DNA from 2 places in the Bradyrhizobium sp. AZCC 2289 genome. Region 2 is predicted to be linked to the other one. Evidence: riboswitches for the same ligand, from Rfam matches in the RefSeq annotation. Region 2 holds a riboswitch; the other holds the start of a gene.
What was found. A riboswitch is a leader RNA that binds a small molecule or an ion and turns the genes downstream of it on or off. The one in region 2 is predicted to bind S-adenosylmethionine.

Region 1 (6,407 bases), 2.2 Mb from region 2:
GGACGTGCTGCCGCTCTACATCGTGCTGATGCTGTTCCTGCCGCTGATCCTGTGGCTGATGAAGTGGAAAGCCGACGTCACGCTGGCGCTCTCGGCCGGGCTCTATGCGCTGACCTGGCATTACGATCTCTATCTGACGGCCTATCCGAACGGTGTTTGGTTCTTCAATCCGTTCGCCTGGCAGTTGCTGTTCGTGTTCGGCGCCTGGTGCGCGATGGGCGGGGCGCGGCGGATGTCGCGGATCCTGTCGTCGCCGGTCACGATGTGGATTTCGATCGTCTATCTGGTCGCCGCGCTCTACGTCACGCTGACCTGGCACGTGCCGCAACTCGGTCATATGCTGCCACACCGCGTCGAAGAGTGGATGTATCCGATCGACAAGACCGATCTCGACGTGCTGCGCTTTGCGCATTTCCTGGCGCTGGCGCTCATCACCGCACGCTTCCTCCCCAAGGAATGGTCAGGACTAAAGTCGCCCTGGCTGCGACCATTGATCCTGTGCGGCCAGCACTCGCTTGAGATATTCTGCCTCGGCGTATTCCTGGCGTTCGCGGGGCATTTCGTCCTCGCCGAAGTTTCCGGTGGTGCTGCATTGCACGCCCTGGTGAGCATCTGCGGAATCCTCATTATGAGCGGAATGGCGTGGCTGATTTCATGGTACAAACACTCCGCCGACAAGGGTGCGTCGAAAACAAAAGGCACCGGCGGCAACGCCGATATGGCGGGAGGGGGCGCATGAGGTCCGATTTCGGGGCCCTGCTAGGCCTGATGCTGCTCGCCGGTTGTTTGACCGCGGGATCGGCGCGTGCCGAGGATGCTCCTCCGAACTGCGAGGTCCCGGCCTATCTGCTATCGAGCGAAAGCTCGCTTCCGAAAGTCGCCGAAGCCGTTAAAAGCGGCAAGCCGCTGAACATCCTGGTGATCGGCAGCCGCTCGTCCAGCATCGCTTCGTCGGAGGCCAGCGCCTACCCCGCCAGGTTGCAGGCGATGCTGAAGGAAAAGCTGCCATCGGTCCCGATCAGCCTGTCCGTTGAACTACAGACCGCGAAAACCGCCGAGGAAGCGGCCGCCACGCTCGTTAAGCTTGTGGAGGCAAAAAATCCTACTTTGGTCATCTGGCAGACCGGAACCGTCGATGCTATGCGATCCATCGATCCTGACGACTTTCGGAGTGCGCTCAACGAAGGGGTTGTTGCGTTGCAAAACGCGGGAACGGATGTGGTTTTGATCAATCTGCAATACAGCCCGCGCACGGAGACGATGATTTCCGCGCCGCCATACCTAGATAGTATGCGCGTGGTGGCGCAGCAGCACGACATTCCCTTGTTCGACCGCTTCGCCATGATGCACCACTGGAACGATTCCGGAGATTTCGACCTGTTTAGCACCTCGCATGGCACTGATCTCGCCAAACGCGTTCACGATTGCCTTGGCCGTGCGCTGTCGACATTTGTAATCGATGCGGCCCATCTCAATCCGGCGCAGCAGAATTGAGGAACCAGCGTTAATGAGTTCTCACTACCCTTTTTACCGAAATGCATCGCTGACCGTAGCCGCCGTCGCGGCCTTGCTGGCGCTGGTGCCGGCATCGCTGCCGTGTGCCCATGGGCAGATTGCCCAGCAGGCCGCGCTTTCCGACGCCGCCAAATCGGACGCCGCCAAACCCGAGGCAGCCAAGTCTGAGGCCGCCAAAACGGCTCCGCCACAGACAACCACCGCCGCGACCGGCGGCAATGTGGCCGCCACCAATCAGGCCAATCCTGCAACGCAAACACCCGCGCAACAAAAGAGCCTCACCGGCAGAGCGATCGACAAGGTGAAGGCGGTCGCAAAGTCGGCCGGCGACATTTTCAGCCGCGTTCCCTGCCTGCCGCCGAAGGGCGGCGCCAAGTCGATGGGCTCGCTGCCGCATGTCGCGGCCAAGCTCGCTGCCGGCCGGCCGGTGGTGATCGTTGCGTTCGGCTCGTCGTCGACCCAAGGCTACGGCTCGACGTCGCCGGAGTTCACCTATCCGAACCGTCTTGCGGCGCAACTGCGCCAGAAATATCCGAGCGCCGACATCACCGTGATCAATCGCGGCCATGGCGGTGATGACGCACCGGAGATGATGAAGCGACTGCAGAGCGAAGTCATCGACATGCATCCGGATCTGGTGATCTGGCAGGTCGGCACTAACGCGGTGTTGCGCAACCTCGATCCGGCCGAGACCGCCAAGACGGTGGAGGAGGGCATCGCGCGCATTCAGGCGGCGGGCGCGGATCTCGTGCTGGTCGATCCGCAGTACTCGCCGGCCGTCACCGCCAAGCCGGAAAGCGCCGGCAAGATGGTGAAGCTGCTCGGCAAGGTCGCCGAGCTGCGCCACGTCGGCATCTTCCCGCGCTTCGAGGTGATGCGCGACTGGCATGAGAAGCAGGCGATCCCGATCGAAGGTTTCGTGATCGCCGACGGCCTGCACATGAACGACTGGGGCTACGCCTGCTTCGCGCAATTGCTCGGCGACGACATCATCAAGTCGGTCGGCCAGATCAAGCTCGGCGTCAACGTGCCGTCGGACGTGCGGACCTATCGGCCGATGTAGTTACCGTCGTCCCGGCCTTGAGCCGGGACCCATACGCCGCAGCCGTGCTGATAAAAGGCAGTGGTCAACGACCATCCCCCGACAACAACGCCCGGTGGTTATGGGCCCCGGCGTGCGCCGGGACGACGAGGGTGTTAGGTTCGCCCCTCACGCCTTCTCCAGCGCCGCGGCAAAATCCTCGATCAGATCATCCGCATGCTCGAGCCCGGCGGAGAAACGAATAAAGCCCTCGCTGATGCCGAGTTCGGCGCGGGCCTCCGGCGCCAGCCGCTGATGCGTGGTGGTCGCCGGATGCGTCACCAGACTCTTCGCGTCGCCGAGATTGTTGGAGATCTTCGTAAGCTTCAACGCATTGAGGACGCGGAAGGCGGCCGGCTTGCCGCCCTTCACCTCGAAGCCGACCAGTGTGGAGCCGCCGCGCAACTGCTTCTTCACCAGCGCGGCCTGCGGATGGTCGGCGCGGCCGGGATAGATCAATCGCGAGATCTTCGGATGGTTTGCGAGCACCTCAGCGACACGGCCTGCGGTGTCGGTCTGCGCGCGCACCCGCACGCCGAGCGTCTCAAGCCCCTTGAGCAAGACCCAGGCGTTGAACGGCGAGAGCGACGGCCCGGTCTGGCGCATGAAATTGTGAACGTGCTCGGCGATGAAGGCTTCGGACGAGAGAATGATGCCGCCCAGGCAGCGGCCCTGGCCATCAATATGCTTGGTCGCTGAATACACCACGACGTCGGCGCCGAGCGAAAGCGGGCTCTGCCAGATCGGCGTGGCAAAGACGTTATCGACGACCAGCCGTGCACCGCCTCGGTGCGCGATTTCGGCAATCCCCGGAATATCGAGCACATCGAGCGTCGGATTGGTCGGGCTCTCCAAAAAGAAGGTCTTGGTGTTCGGCCGCAGTGCGCGCTGCCACTGGTCGAGATCGAGACCGTCGACCAGCGTCGTTTCGATACCGTAGCGCGGCAAGAGGTCCTGCACCACGTAAAGGCACGAGCCGAACAGGGCTTTCGAGGCGACAACGTGATCGCCGGCCCTGAGCGGTGCGAGGATCGCGGTCGTCACCGCGGCCATGCCGGTGGCGGCGGAGCGAGCCGCTTCCGCGCCCTCGAGCTCGATCATCCGGCGCTCGAACATCGCAATCGTCGGATTGGAATAGCGCGAATAGATAAAGCCGGGATCCTCGCCCTTGAAGCGCGCCTCGCACTGCTCTGCGCTGTCGTAGACGTAGCCTTGGGTGAGGAACAGCGCTTCGGACGTCTCGCCGAATTGCGAGCGCAGCGTGCCGCCATGGACGAGGCGGGTTTCGGGGCGATAGCGGGTAGTCGCTTTAGTCTCAGACATGTGACCTCCGTCGTGACCATCAAAAATGGTCACAAAAAACCGGCCTGGAAAAATTTCCACAGGCCGGGATCACACGTGTCCCCGGCCTGTTTAGCGATTTATTTAACGTGGCTGCAAGCCGGCCGGCTCAAATCACCACGGGATAAGTCATGCTGATATTCGCTTGCGCCCTTTCAGTCAAGGCGGCCATCGTTTAACCCGTAAAAGCCCTTAAATTCAGGGTTTGGGGGCCATTTGGGTCCTCGGTATAAGTTTTCCCTGGGAAACACGCCGTGTCGTTCACGCTGCCGCCCGATGCCAACGGAATCCTGCCCGACCGCATGATCGCGGCGATGGCGGATGCGGGCCTGATCCTGCCGGCCTATCCTTTTGTCGAGAGCCAGATCCAGCCGGCGAGCCTCGATCTGCGCCTCGGCGATATCGCCTACCGGGTGCGGGCGAGCTTTCTCCCGGGGCCGGGCGCAACGGTGGCCGAGCGCATCGACGAATTGAAGCTGCATGAAATAGATCTCTCGGACGGTGCGGTGCTCGAGACCAATTGCGTCTACATTGTGCCATTGCTGGAAAGCCTGGCGCTGCCGCCGCAGATCGTCGCCGCCGCCAATCCCAAGAGTTCGACCGGGCGGCTCGACGTGTTTACCCGCGTGATCGCCGACGGCACCCGCCGCTTCGACATGATCGGCGCCGGCTATCACGGACCGCTTTACGCCGAGATCAGCCCGAAGACGTTCCCGGTGCTGCTGCGCGAGGGATCGCGGCTGAGCCAGGTCCGCTTCCGCACTGGCGACGCCATCCTCAATGCCGACGAACTCGACGCGCTGCATGACGCCGAGCGGCTGGTCGATATCGATGACGCCGATCTTGCCAACGGGGTCGCGCTGTCGGTCGATCTGAGCGGCGAGAACGCCAGCGGTTTCGTCGGCTACCGCGCCAAGCGCCACACCGGCGTCGTCGATATCGATCGCCGCAGCGGCTATGCGGTCGGTGAATTCTGGGAGCCGATCGCGGCGCGGCCCGACGGCACCCTGATCCTCGATCCCGGCGAGTTCTACATCCTGGCGTCGAAGGAAGCCGTGCAGGTGCCGCCGGATTACGCCGCCGAGATGGTGCCGTTCGATCCCCTGGTCGGCGAATTCCGCGTGCACTACGCCGGCTTCTTCGATCCCGGCTTCGGCTATGTCGGCGCCGGCGGGCAGGGCTCGCGCGCGGTTTTGGAAGTGCGCTCGCGCGAGGTGCCGTTCATCCTCGAACACGGCCAGATCGTCGGCCGCCTGGTCTACGAGAAAATGCTGGCGCGGCCCGACGCGATGTACGGCCAGCGCATCGGCTCGAACTACCAGGCGCAAGGCCTGAAGCTCTCCAAGCATTTCAAGGTCTAGCCGTCATTGCGAGGAGCGTTAGCGACGAAGCAATCCATACCGCACACGCGGCGTCATGGATTGCTTCGCTGGCGCCCGCAATGACGGTTGATATATGCTCGCAACCAACAAGAACATCGGGACGGGAGCGAGCATGACCGGAGAGCAGGAAGCGCGCGAGGCGCAATGGCTGAAATGGCGCAGCGTCGCCGATCTCTACCATGCTTTTTTCACCGGGCTCATTCTCACCGTCGTGAGCCGTCGCGGCACCGCCGACGCCGCCGAATTCGTATTCCGCGTGTTTCGCCGCCAGCAGCAGAAGCGTTTTCTGCCTGGGCTGCAGAAACTCGGCCTCGATCATCTGCCGCCCGCGGTCGCGGCGGCGCAGTATCATTATCTCTCCAACTGGATCGGCGGCGTCCATGTCGAATATATGTACGAGACCGACCGCAAGGCCTGGATCCGCTATCCGCCGCCGCGCTGGATCTGGCGCGGCACCGCGATCTGCGGCGTGCCCGGCGAGGTCTCGCGCGCGATGCTGCGGGGATGGCACGCCAATAATGGCGTGGCGCTGGGCGACCTGCGCCTCGGCTTCGTCTGCACCAAGCAGAGCGTCGACGGCCAGGACGGGCTCGAAGGCTATTACTGTGAATATGACCATCCGCTGGAGCTCGATCAGCGCCTGGTGTTCGCGCGGCATCTCGAAGCCCCCTTGTTCGATCCCGCCACCGCACCCGCCTTGCCGGTCGCGAGCTGGCCAAAGCCACGGCTGGAAAAAGCCTATCGCAACTACGCGATGGAATATGTACGGACCGCCGCACCCGTGATGGTGCAGGTGTTCGGTCCGGAGGACGCTGGATATTTGCTGCACCTGACGGGCAAGCTGATCGGCATGCAGTATTTCGACGAAATCGCGCGCGCCTTCGCGGCGAACCGCGGCACGGCAAAAGACTTTGTCGCATTCCTGCGCGTCCTGTTCGAGGCGCACGACGATGTTGCCGAGATCAGCTTATCCGGTGGAGCGTTCGAAGTCAGTCAGCAGACCTGGAAGCTGATGGCCGATGTGCCCGATTATCATCCGGCCTGCGCCAAGGTACTGGAGGGGTTGTTTGAAGGCCTTGCGGCCGGCT
Region 2 (6,407 bases):
CGGCCCACGAGAAGGAATGACAAATGCCCTATGCCGTCGCGAAAGATAATGTCCGTCTCCATTACGAAGAGGCGGGAAATGGAACACCGATCATTTTCCTGCACGAATTCGCGGCCGACCACACCAATTGGGAGCCGCAGATGCGCTACTTCTCGCGCGGCCACCGCTGCATCGCCTATTCCGCGCGCGGCTATATGCCGTCCGACGTGCCGCCCGCGGCCGACGTCTACACCTACAAGCATTTCTACACCGACGCGCTCGCGGTGCTCGATCATCTCGGAATCGCAAAGGCACATCTCATCGGCCTGTCGATGGGCTCCTATTCGTCGCTGCAGATCGGCCTCAACGCGCCCGAACGCGCGCTGTCGATGACGCTGGCCGCCGTCGGCTCCGGCTCGAACCTCGAAAATCTCGAAGCCTTCCGCAAACAGTGCCGGGCCAACGCCGAGCAATATGAGGCGATCGGATCAGTCGAAGTCGCCAAAGCGACCCGCGAGGCGCCGAGCCGGATTCCGTTTCTGCTGAAAGACCCGCGCGGTCACGCCGATTTCTATGCCGCCCTGGCCCGCCACGACGCCAAAGGCTCGGCCAACACCATGCGCAGCTTTCAGGGCGGCCGGCCCTCGATCTACACCCTGGTGGAGGCGATCGGTAAAGTGCCGACGCCGGCGCTGATCCTGTGCGGCGACGAGGACGACAATTGCGTCGAGCCCAGCCTGTTCCTGAAGCAGCATTTGCCCGCGGCGGGGCTTTCGTTCTTCCCGAAATCCGGCCACGTGCTCAATCTGGAGGAGCCGGCGCTGTTCAATGAGATGGTCGAGCGTTTTATTGCACTGGTCGAAGCCGGGAGGTGGCCGGTGCGTGATCCGAGATCGATGATGGCTTGAACGTCATTCCGGGGCGATGCGCAGCATCGAACTAGGTGCGCAATTGCGCACCTGAGAATCTCGAGATTCCGGGTCTGGTCCTACGGACCATCCCGGAATGACGCCAAGGGCGTCACTTCGCCTTGCCGCGGCTGAGCAAAAACACGCCCTGCTCGCCGAACATGTTCCAGAACCACCACGGCAGATTGAGCCGCAGGGGGCGGCCGTAGAGATCGAGCGCCACTGCGCGCTCCATCTTGACGTTGATCTCGTCGCAGAGCTGCACGAAATCCTTGATGGTGCAGAAATGGATGTTCGGCGTGTCGTACCAAGTCGCCGGCAGGTTTTCCGTGCGCGGCATGTGGCCGCCGACCAGGAGCTGCAGCCGCATCTTCCAGAACCCGAAATTCGGGAACGAGACGATGGCGCGCTGGCCGATCCGCAGCAGATTCTCCAGCACCACTTTCGGCTGCCGCGTTGCCTGCAGCGTCTGCGACAGGATCACGTAGTCGAACGCATCGTCGGGATAATTGACGAGGTCGGTATCGGCGTCGCCCTGCACCACCGCAAGGCCCTTGGCGACGCAGCGGTTGACACCCTCGCGCGACAGCTCGATGCCGCGGCCGTCGATGCCCCGGCTTTCCAGCAGCATCAGCAATTCGCCGTCGCCGCAGCCGACATCGAGCACCTTTGAGCCGCGCTCGATCATCTCGGCGACCAAAAGATGATCGCTGCGATAATTCCCGGTGCGGTCAGGCGTGACGCCCGCGAGCGGCAAGGTCTGCTGGATGCTCATGATGGCTCAGCGCCATTGTTTCCCAGTCCGCGCGCCTTGCCCGCCGACTGCAGAAAAGCCCGGGAGATGTCGAAGAATTCCGGCACCTCCAGCAGGAAGGCGTCGTGGCCGCGATCGGTTTCGATCTCGGCAAACGACACCCGCGCGCTCGACGCATTGAGCGCATGCACCAGCGCCCGCGATTCCGCGGTCGGGAACAGCCAGTCTGACGTGAACGACACCACGCAGAACCGTGTCTTGATGCCGCGGAACGCACGCGCCAGCGCGCCGTCATGGTCGGCGGCGATATCGAAATAGTCCATTGCCCGCGTCAGATAGAGATAGCTGTTGGCATCGAAGCGCTCGACGAAGGACGAGCCCTGGTAGCGCAGATAGCTTTCGACCTGGAAATCGGCGTCGAACGAGAAGGTCGGCAGGTCGCGGTCCTGCATCCGCCGGCCGAACTTGCGGTGCAGGGCGGCGTCGGAGAGATAGGTGATATGCGCTGCCATCCGCGCCACGCCGAGCCCGCGATGCGGGTGCGTGCCGTGCTCGAAATAGCGCCCGGCGCGCCAGTCGGGATCGGCCATCACGGCCTGACGGCCCAATTCGTGGAACGCGATGTTCTGCGCCGAGTGCCGCGTGCTGCAGGCAATCGCCAGCGTGGAATACACCCGCTCGGGGTAAGCCGCGGTCCATTGCAGCGCCTGCATGCCGCCCATCGAGCCGCCGACCACGCAGAACAGCGTCTCGATCCCCAAGCGATCGATCAGCATGGTCTGCGCGCGCACCATGTCGGGAATGGTGATGATGGGAAAATCGAGCCCCCACGCTTTTGCCGTCGCGGGGTTGATCGAGGCCGGGCCGGTCGAGCCCATGCAGCCGCCGATCACGTTGGAGCAGATGATGAAATAGCTGTTGGTGTCGAGCGGCCGGCCGGGGCCGACCATGGTGTCCCACCAGCCCGGCTTGCCCGTCACCGGGTGCGGGTTGTTGACATGCTGATCGCCGGTCAGCGCATGGCAGACCAGAATGGCGTTGGAGCGATCGGCGTTGAGTTCGCCATAGGTCTGGTAGGCGATCTGGAACGGCGCCAGATCGATGCCGCAATCGAGTTTGAGCGGCTGATCCATCCCGAACTTCGCCAGCTGCGACGTCGGATGATCGGCCTCATGGGCGCGATCCTCGCCGTGGATCGCGGGACTTGCTATCGACTGCACCTTGGTCATCCCGGCACCGTCCTCCTCGCGGAGGATCCTCGAACGGAAATCAGGCCATAAAAAAACCCGGCCTGAACATAAGGTTCGGCCGGGATCACTTCTGTCCCCGGCCTGTTTAGCGAGTTGTTTAACGTGGCTGCAAGCCGGCCGGCTCAAATGACCACGGAGTGGGTTAAAGCTAGTCCCGGACTGGCGTTTCGTCAAGGCAGGCCCAAAGCGCAGAGTTAACCGGGCCATGCAGGTGGGCCATGCAGGCGGCCCATGCAGGTCCTGGCGGCGACGTTTCTCTTTGCTTTCAGCTTCCGTCTTTCCTAATCAGTGCCCTTGCTTGCCGGCGGCATCAGGCCGTCCGGCCGTTAGGGTTCGACATGTCCAAGGCACCCCCCGCCCCGCCCTCGCTGGCGGTGCTGCGCAAAGAGATCGACGCGATCGACGAGCAGGTCCATCAGCTCTTGATGGCGCGCGGCGATATCATCGATCGCCTGATCCAGGTGAAGGAGACCCAGGAGGTCGGCTCGGCGTTCCGTCCGGCGCGCGAGGCCGACATGATGCGGCGACTGGTCGAGCGTCATCGCGGCATCCTCCCGATCGATACCGTCGAGAGCATCTGGCGCGTCATCATCTCGACGTTCACGTATGTGCAGGCGCCGTTCTCGGTGCATGCGGATGTCTCGGTCGGCGAATCCGCGATGCGGGATTCGGCGCGGTTTCATTTCGGCTTCGTCGTGCCTTATGTGGCGCATTTCAGCGCGCAGGCCGCGGTCGAGGCGGTGGCGAAATCGAAGGGCGATCTGGCGCTGGTCTCGGCCACCTCCAGCCGCACGCCGTGGTGGATCGGCCTCGAGCCTGATGGCGCGCCAAAAATCATCGCGCGGCTGCCGTTCCTCGAGCGTGCCGATCATCCGGCGGCATTGCCGGTGTTCGTGGTCTCGCGCGTCGCCGATAACGCGATGGTGACCGAGGTCGAGACCTGGAGCGTGCGCGTCTCCGGCTGGAATGCCGATATTGCGCGTGCGATCGCGCCGCTCGCCGAAATCGTCGCCGTCCCCGATACCGCCTTCGACGGCGCGGCGCTGCTGGTATCGATCGCAGGCACCGGGCTGGAAAAGATCAGAACCGCGCTGATCGAGGCCGGCGCCTCGGTGCGCTCATCGGCCCTCGTCGGCAGCCACGCAACGCGCTATACGGTGCCCCCGAACGGGGCAGCCAAACCCTAAAAGCCGCCCCAAAATACCCCGGAGTTAACGATGTCCCGCCCCGTGCCGAATCCCGGCATTCTCGATATTGCGCCCTACACGCCCGGCAAGAGCCCGGTGGCGGAGCCGGGCCGCAAGGTGTTCAAGCTGTCCGCCAACGAGACGCCGTTCGGGCCGTCGCCGAAGGCGATTGCGGTCTACAAGGACGCCGCAGCGCATCTGGAGGACTATCCGGAGGGCACATCGCGGGTGCTGCGCCAGGCGATCGGCCGCGCCTTCGGGCTCGACCCGAACCGCATCATCTGCGGCGCCGGCTCGGACGAGATCCTCAATCTGCTCGCGCACGTCTATCTCACCCATGGCGACGAGGCGATCTCGACCACCCATGGCTTTCTGGTCTACCCGATCGCGACGATGGCGAACGGCGCCAGGAACGTCGTCGCGCCCGAAACCAATTTCACCGCCGACGTCGACGCGATCCTCGCGCGCGTCACGCCGCGCACCAAGCTCGTCTGGCTCGCCAACCCGAACAACCCGACCGGCACCTATCTGCCGTTCGACGAGGTCAAGCGGCTGCGCGCCGGCCTGCCGGAGCACGTGCTGCTGGTGCTCGACGCCGCCTATTCCGACTACGTGTCGCGCAACGACTACGAGCTCGGCATCGAGCTGGTGGCGACCACCGAGAACACGGTGGTGACGCACACGTTTTCGAAAATCCACGGCCTCGCGTCGTTGCGGATCGGCTGGATGTTCGGCCCGGCCCACATCGTCGACGCGGTCAACCGGATTCGCGGCCCCTTCAACGTCTCGACGCCGGCGATGCTGGCGGCGGTGGCGGCGATCGAGGACACCGCGCATGTCCAGATGTCCAGGACGCACACCGAAAAATGGCGCAACTGGCTGACGGACGAAGTGACAAAACTCGGCCTCAAGGTGACGCCGAGCGTGGCCAATTTCATCCTGATCCATTTCCCGCTCGAGCAGGGCAGGACGTCGGCTGATGCCGACGCGTTCCTGACCAGGCGCGGGCTGGTGCTGCGCGCGCTGAACAATTACGGCCTGCCGCACGCGCTGCGCATGACCATCGGCACCGAGGAAGCCAATCGGCTCGTGGTCGACGGTTTGCGCGACTTCATGGCGGCCAGGATGGCTGTCAAGTGAGCGTTGACGGGAACGCTGCGCCGCATTTCAAGAAGGTCGCGCTGATCGGCTTCGGCCTGATCGGCGGCTCGATCGCGCGCGGCGCCCGGCTGCAGGGGCTTGCGGGCGAGATCGTCACGACCGCGCGCTCGGAGAAGACCCGTGCGCGGGTGGCCGAACTCGGCATCGTCGACCGCGTAGTGGCGACCAACGCCGAAGCCGTCAAAGACGCCGACCTCGTCATCCTCTGCATTCCCGTCGGCGCCTGCGGCCCGGTGGCGCAGGAGATCGCGGCTTTCCTCAAGCCGGGCGCGATCGTTTCCGACGTCGGTTCGGTCAAGGGCGCGGTCGCACGCGAAATGGCGCCGTTTATTCCCCCGGGTGTGCACTTCGTCCCCGCGCATCCGGTCGCCGGCACCGAGCATTCCGGCCCGGATTCCGGCTTCGCGGAATTGTTCATCAACCGCTGGTGCATCCTGACGCCACCGGAAGGCACCGACGCGGGCGCGGTGGAAAAACTGCGGGCGTTCTGGGCCGGCCTTGGCGCCAGGGTCGAGATCATGACGCCGGATCATCATGACCTCGTGCTCGCGATCACCAGCCACCTGCCGCATCTGATCGCCTACACCATCGTCGGCACCGCCGACGAACTCGAAGAGGTGACGTCGTCGGAGGTCATAAAGTTCTCCGCCGGCGGCTTTCGCGATTTCACCCGTATCGCGGCCTCCGATCCCACGATGTGGCGCGACGTGTTCCTGAACAACAAGGACGCGGTGCTGGAGATGCTCGGCACCTTCAACGAGGATCTGTCGAAACTCACCCGCGCCATCCGCCGCAATGACGGCGAAGCGCTGTTCGAGCATTTTACCCGCACCCGCGCCATCCGCCGCGGCATCGTCGAGATCGGCCAGGATTCGGCCGCGCCCGACTTCGGCCGGCCGCATGAACATCTGACGAAGAAGCCGGGTTGAGAGCGGGCGCATGCGAAGTATCCAGTACGCCGCGGCTTCTCGGTTTTATCCCTGATGTCTCTGGAATACTGGATCACCCGCATGCGCGGGTGATGACGACTGGGGGTATGCCTTCCGAGCGAGCCGCAGGCGGGCGATCGAGCCGGCGCTGATCTGCATGGCGGTGCCAACGAGCCACCACGAGCCAATGACGAGCTCCCATGCGCGGTGCGGCGCTTCATCGAGCACGATGGCACAGA

Region 1: linked by a shared signal. The riboswitch ahead of V1289_RS24825 (O-succinylhomoserine sulfhydrylase) and the one ahead of metX (homoserine O-acetyltransferase MetX) in region 2 are both predicted to bind S-adenosylmethionine.

Annotation. Positions count from the first base shown of each region.
Region 1 covers NZ_JAZHRY010000001.1:5,215,289-5,221,695, forward strand. Annotated here, with positions in the region: gene V1289_RS24810 (OpgC domain-containing protein) at 1-739, shown strand, start outside; gene V1289_RS24815 (SGNH/GDSL hydrolase family protein) at 736-1,494, shown strand; gene V1289_RS24820 (SGNH/GDSL hydrolase family protein) at 1,508-2,578, shown strand; gene V1289_RS24825 (O-succinylhomoserine sulfhydrylase) at 2,726-3,919, opposite strand; SAM riboswitch at 3,989-4,068, opposite strand; gene V1289_RS24830 (2'-deoxycytidine 5'-triphosphate deaminase) at 4,192-5,298, shown strand; gene V1289_RS24835 (hypothetical protein) at 5,432-6,407, shown strand, end outside.
Region 2 covers NZ_JAZHRY010000001.1:2,993,279-2,999,685, forward strand. Annotated here, with positions in the region: gene V1289_RS14470 (alpha/beta fold hydrolase) at 24-887, shown strand; gene metW (methionine biosynthesis protein MetW) at 1,000-1,662, opposite strand; gene metX (homoserine O-acetyltransferase MetX) at 1,659-2,870, opposite strand; SAM riboswitch at 2,956-3,035, opposite strand; gene V1289_RS14485 (chorismate mutase) at 3,230-4,078, shown strand; gene hisC (histidinol-phosphate transaminase) at 4,109-5,218, shown strand; gene V1289_RS14495 (prephenate/arogenate dehydrogenase family protein) at 5,215-6,168, shown strand; gene V1289_RS14500 (hypothetical protein) at 6,214-6,407, opposite strand, start outside.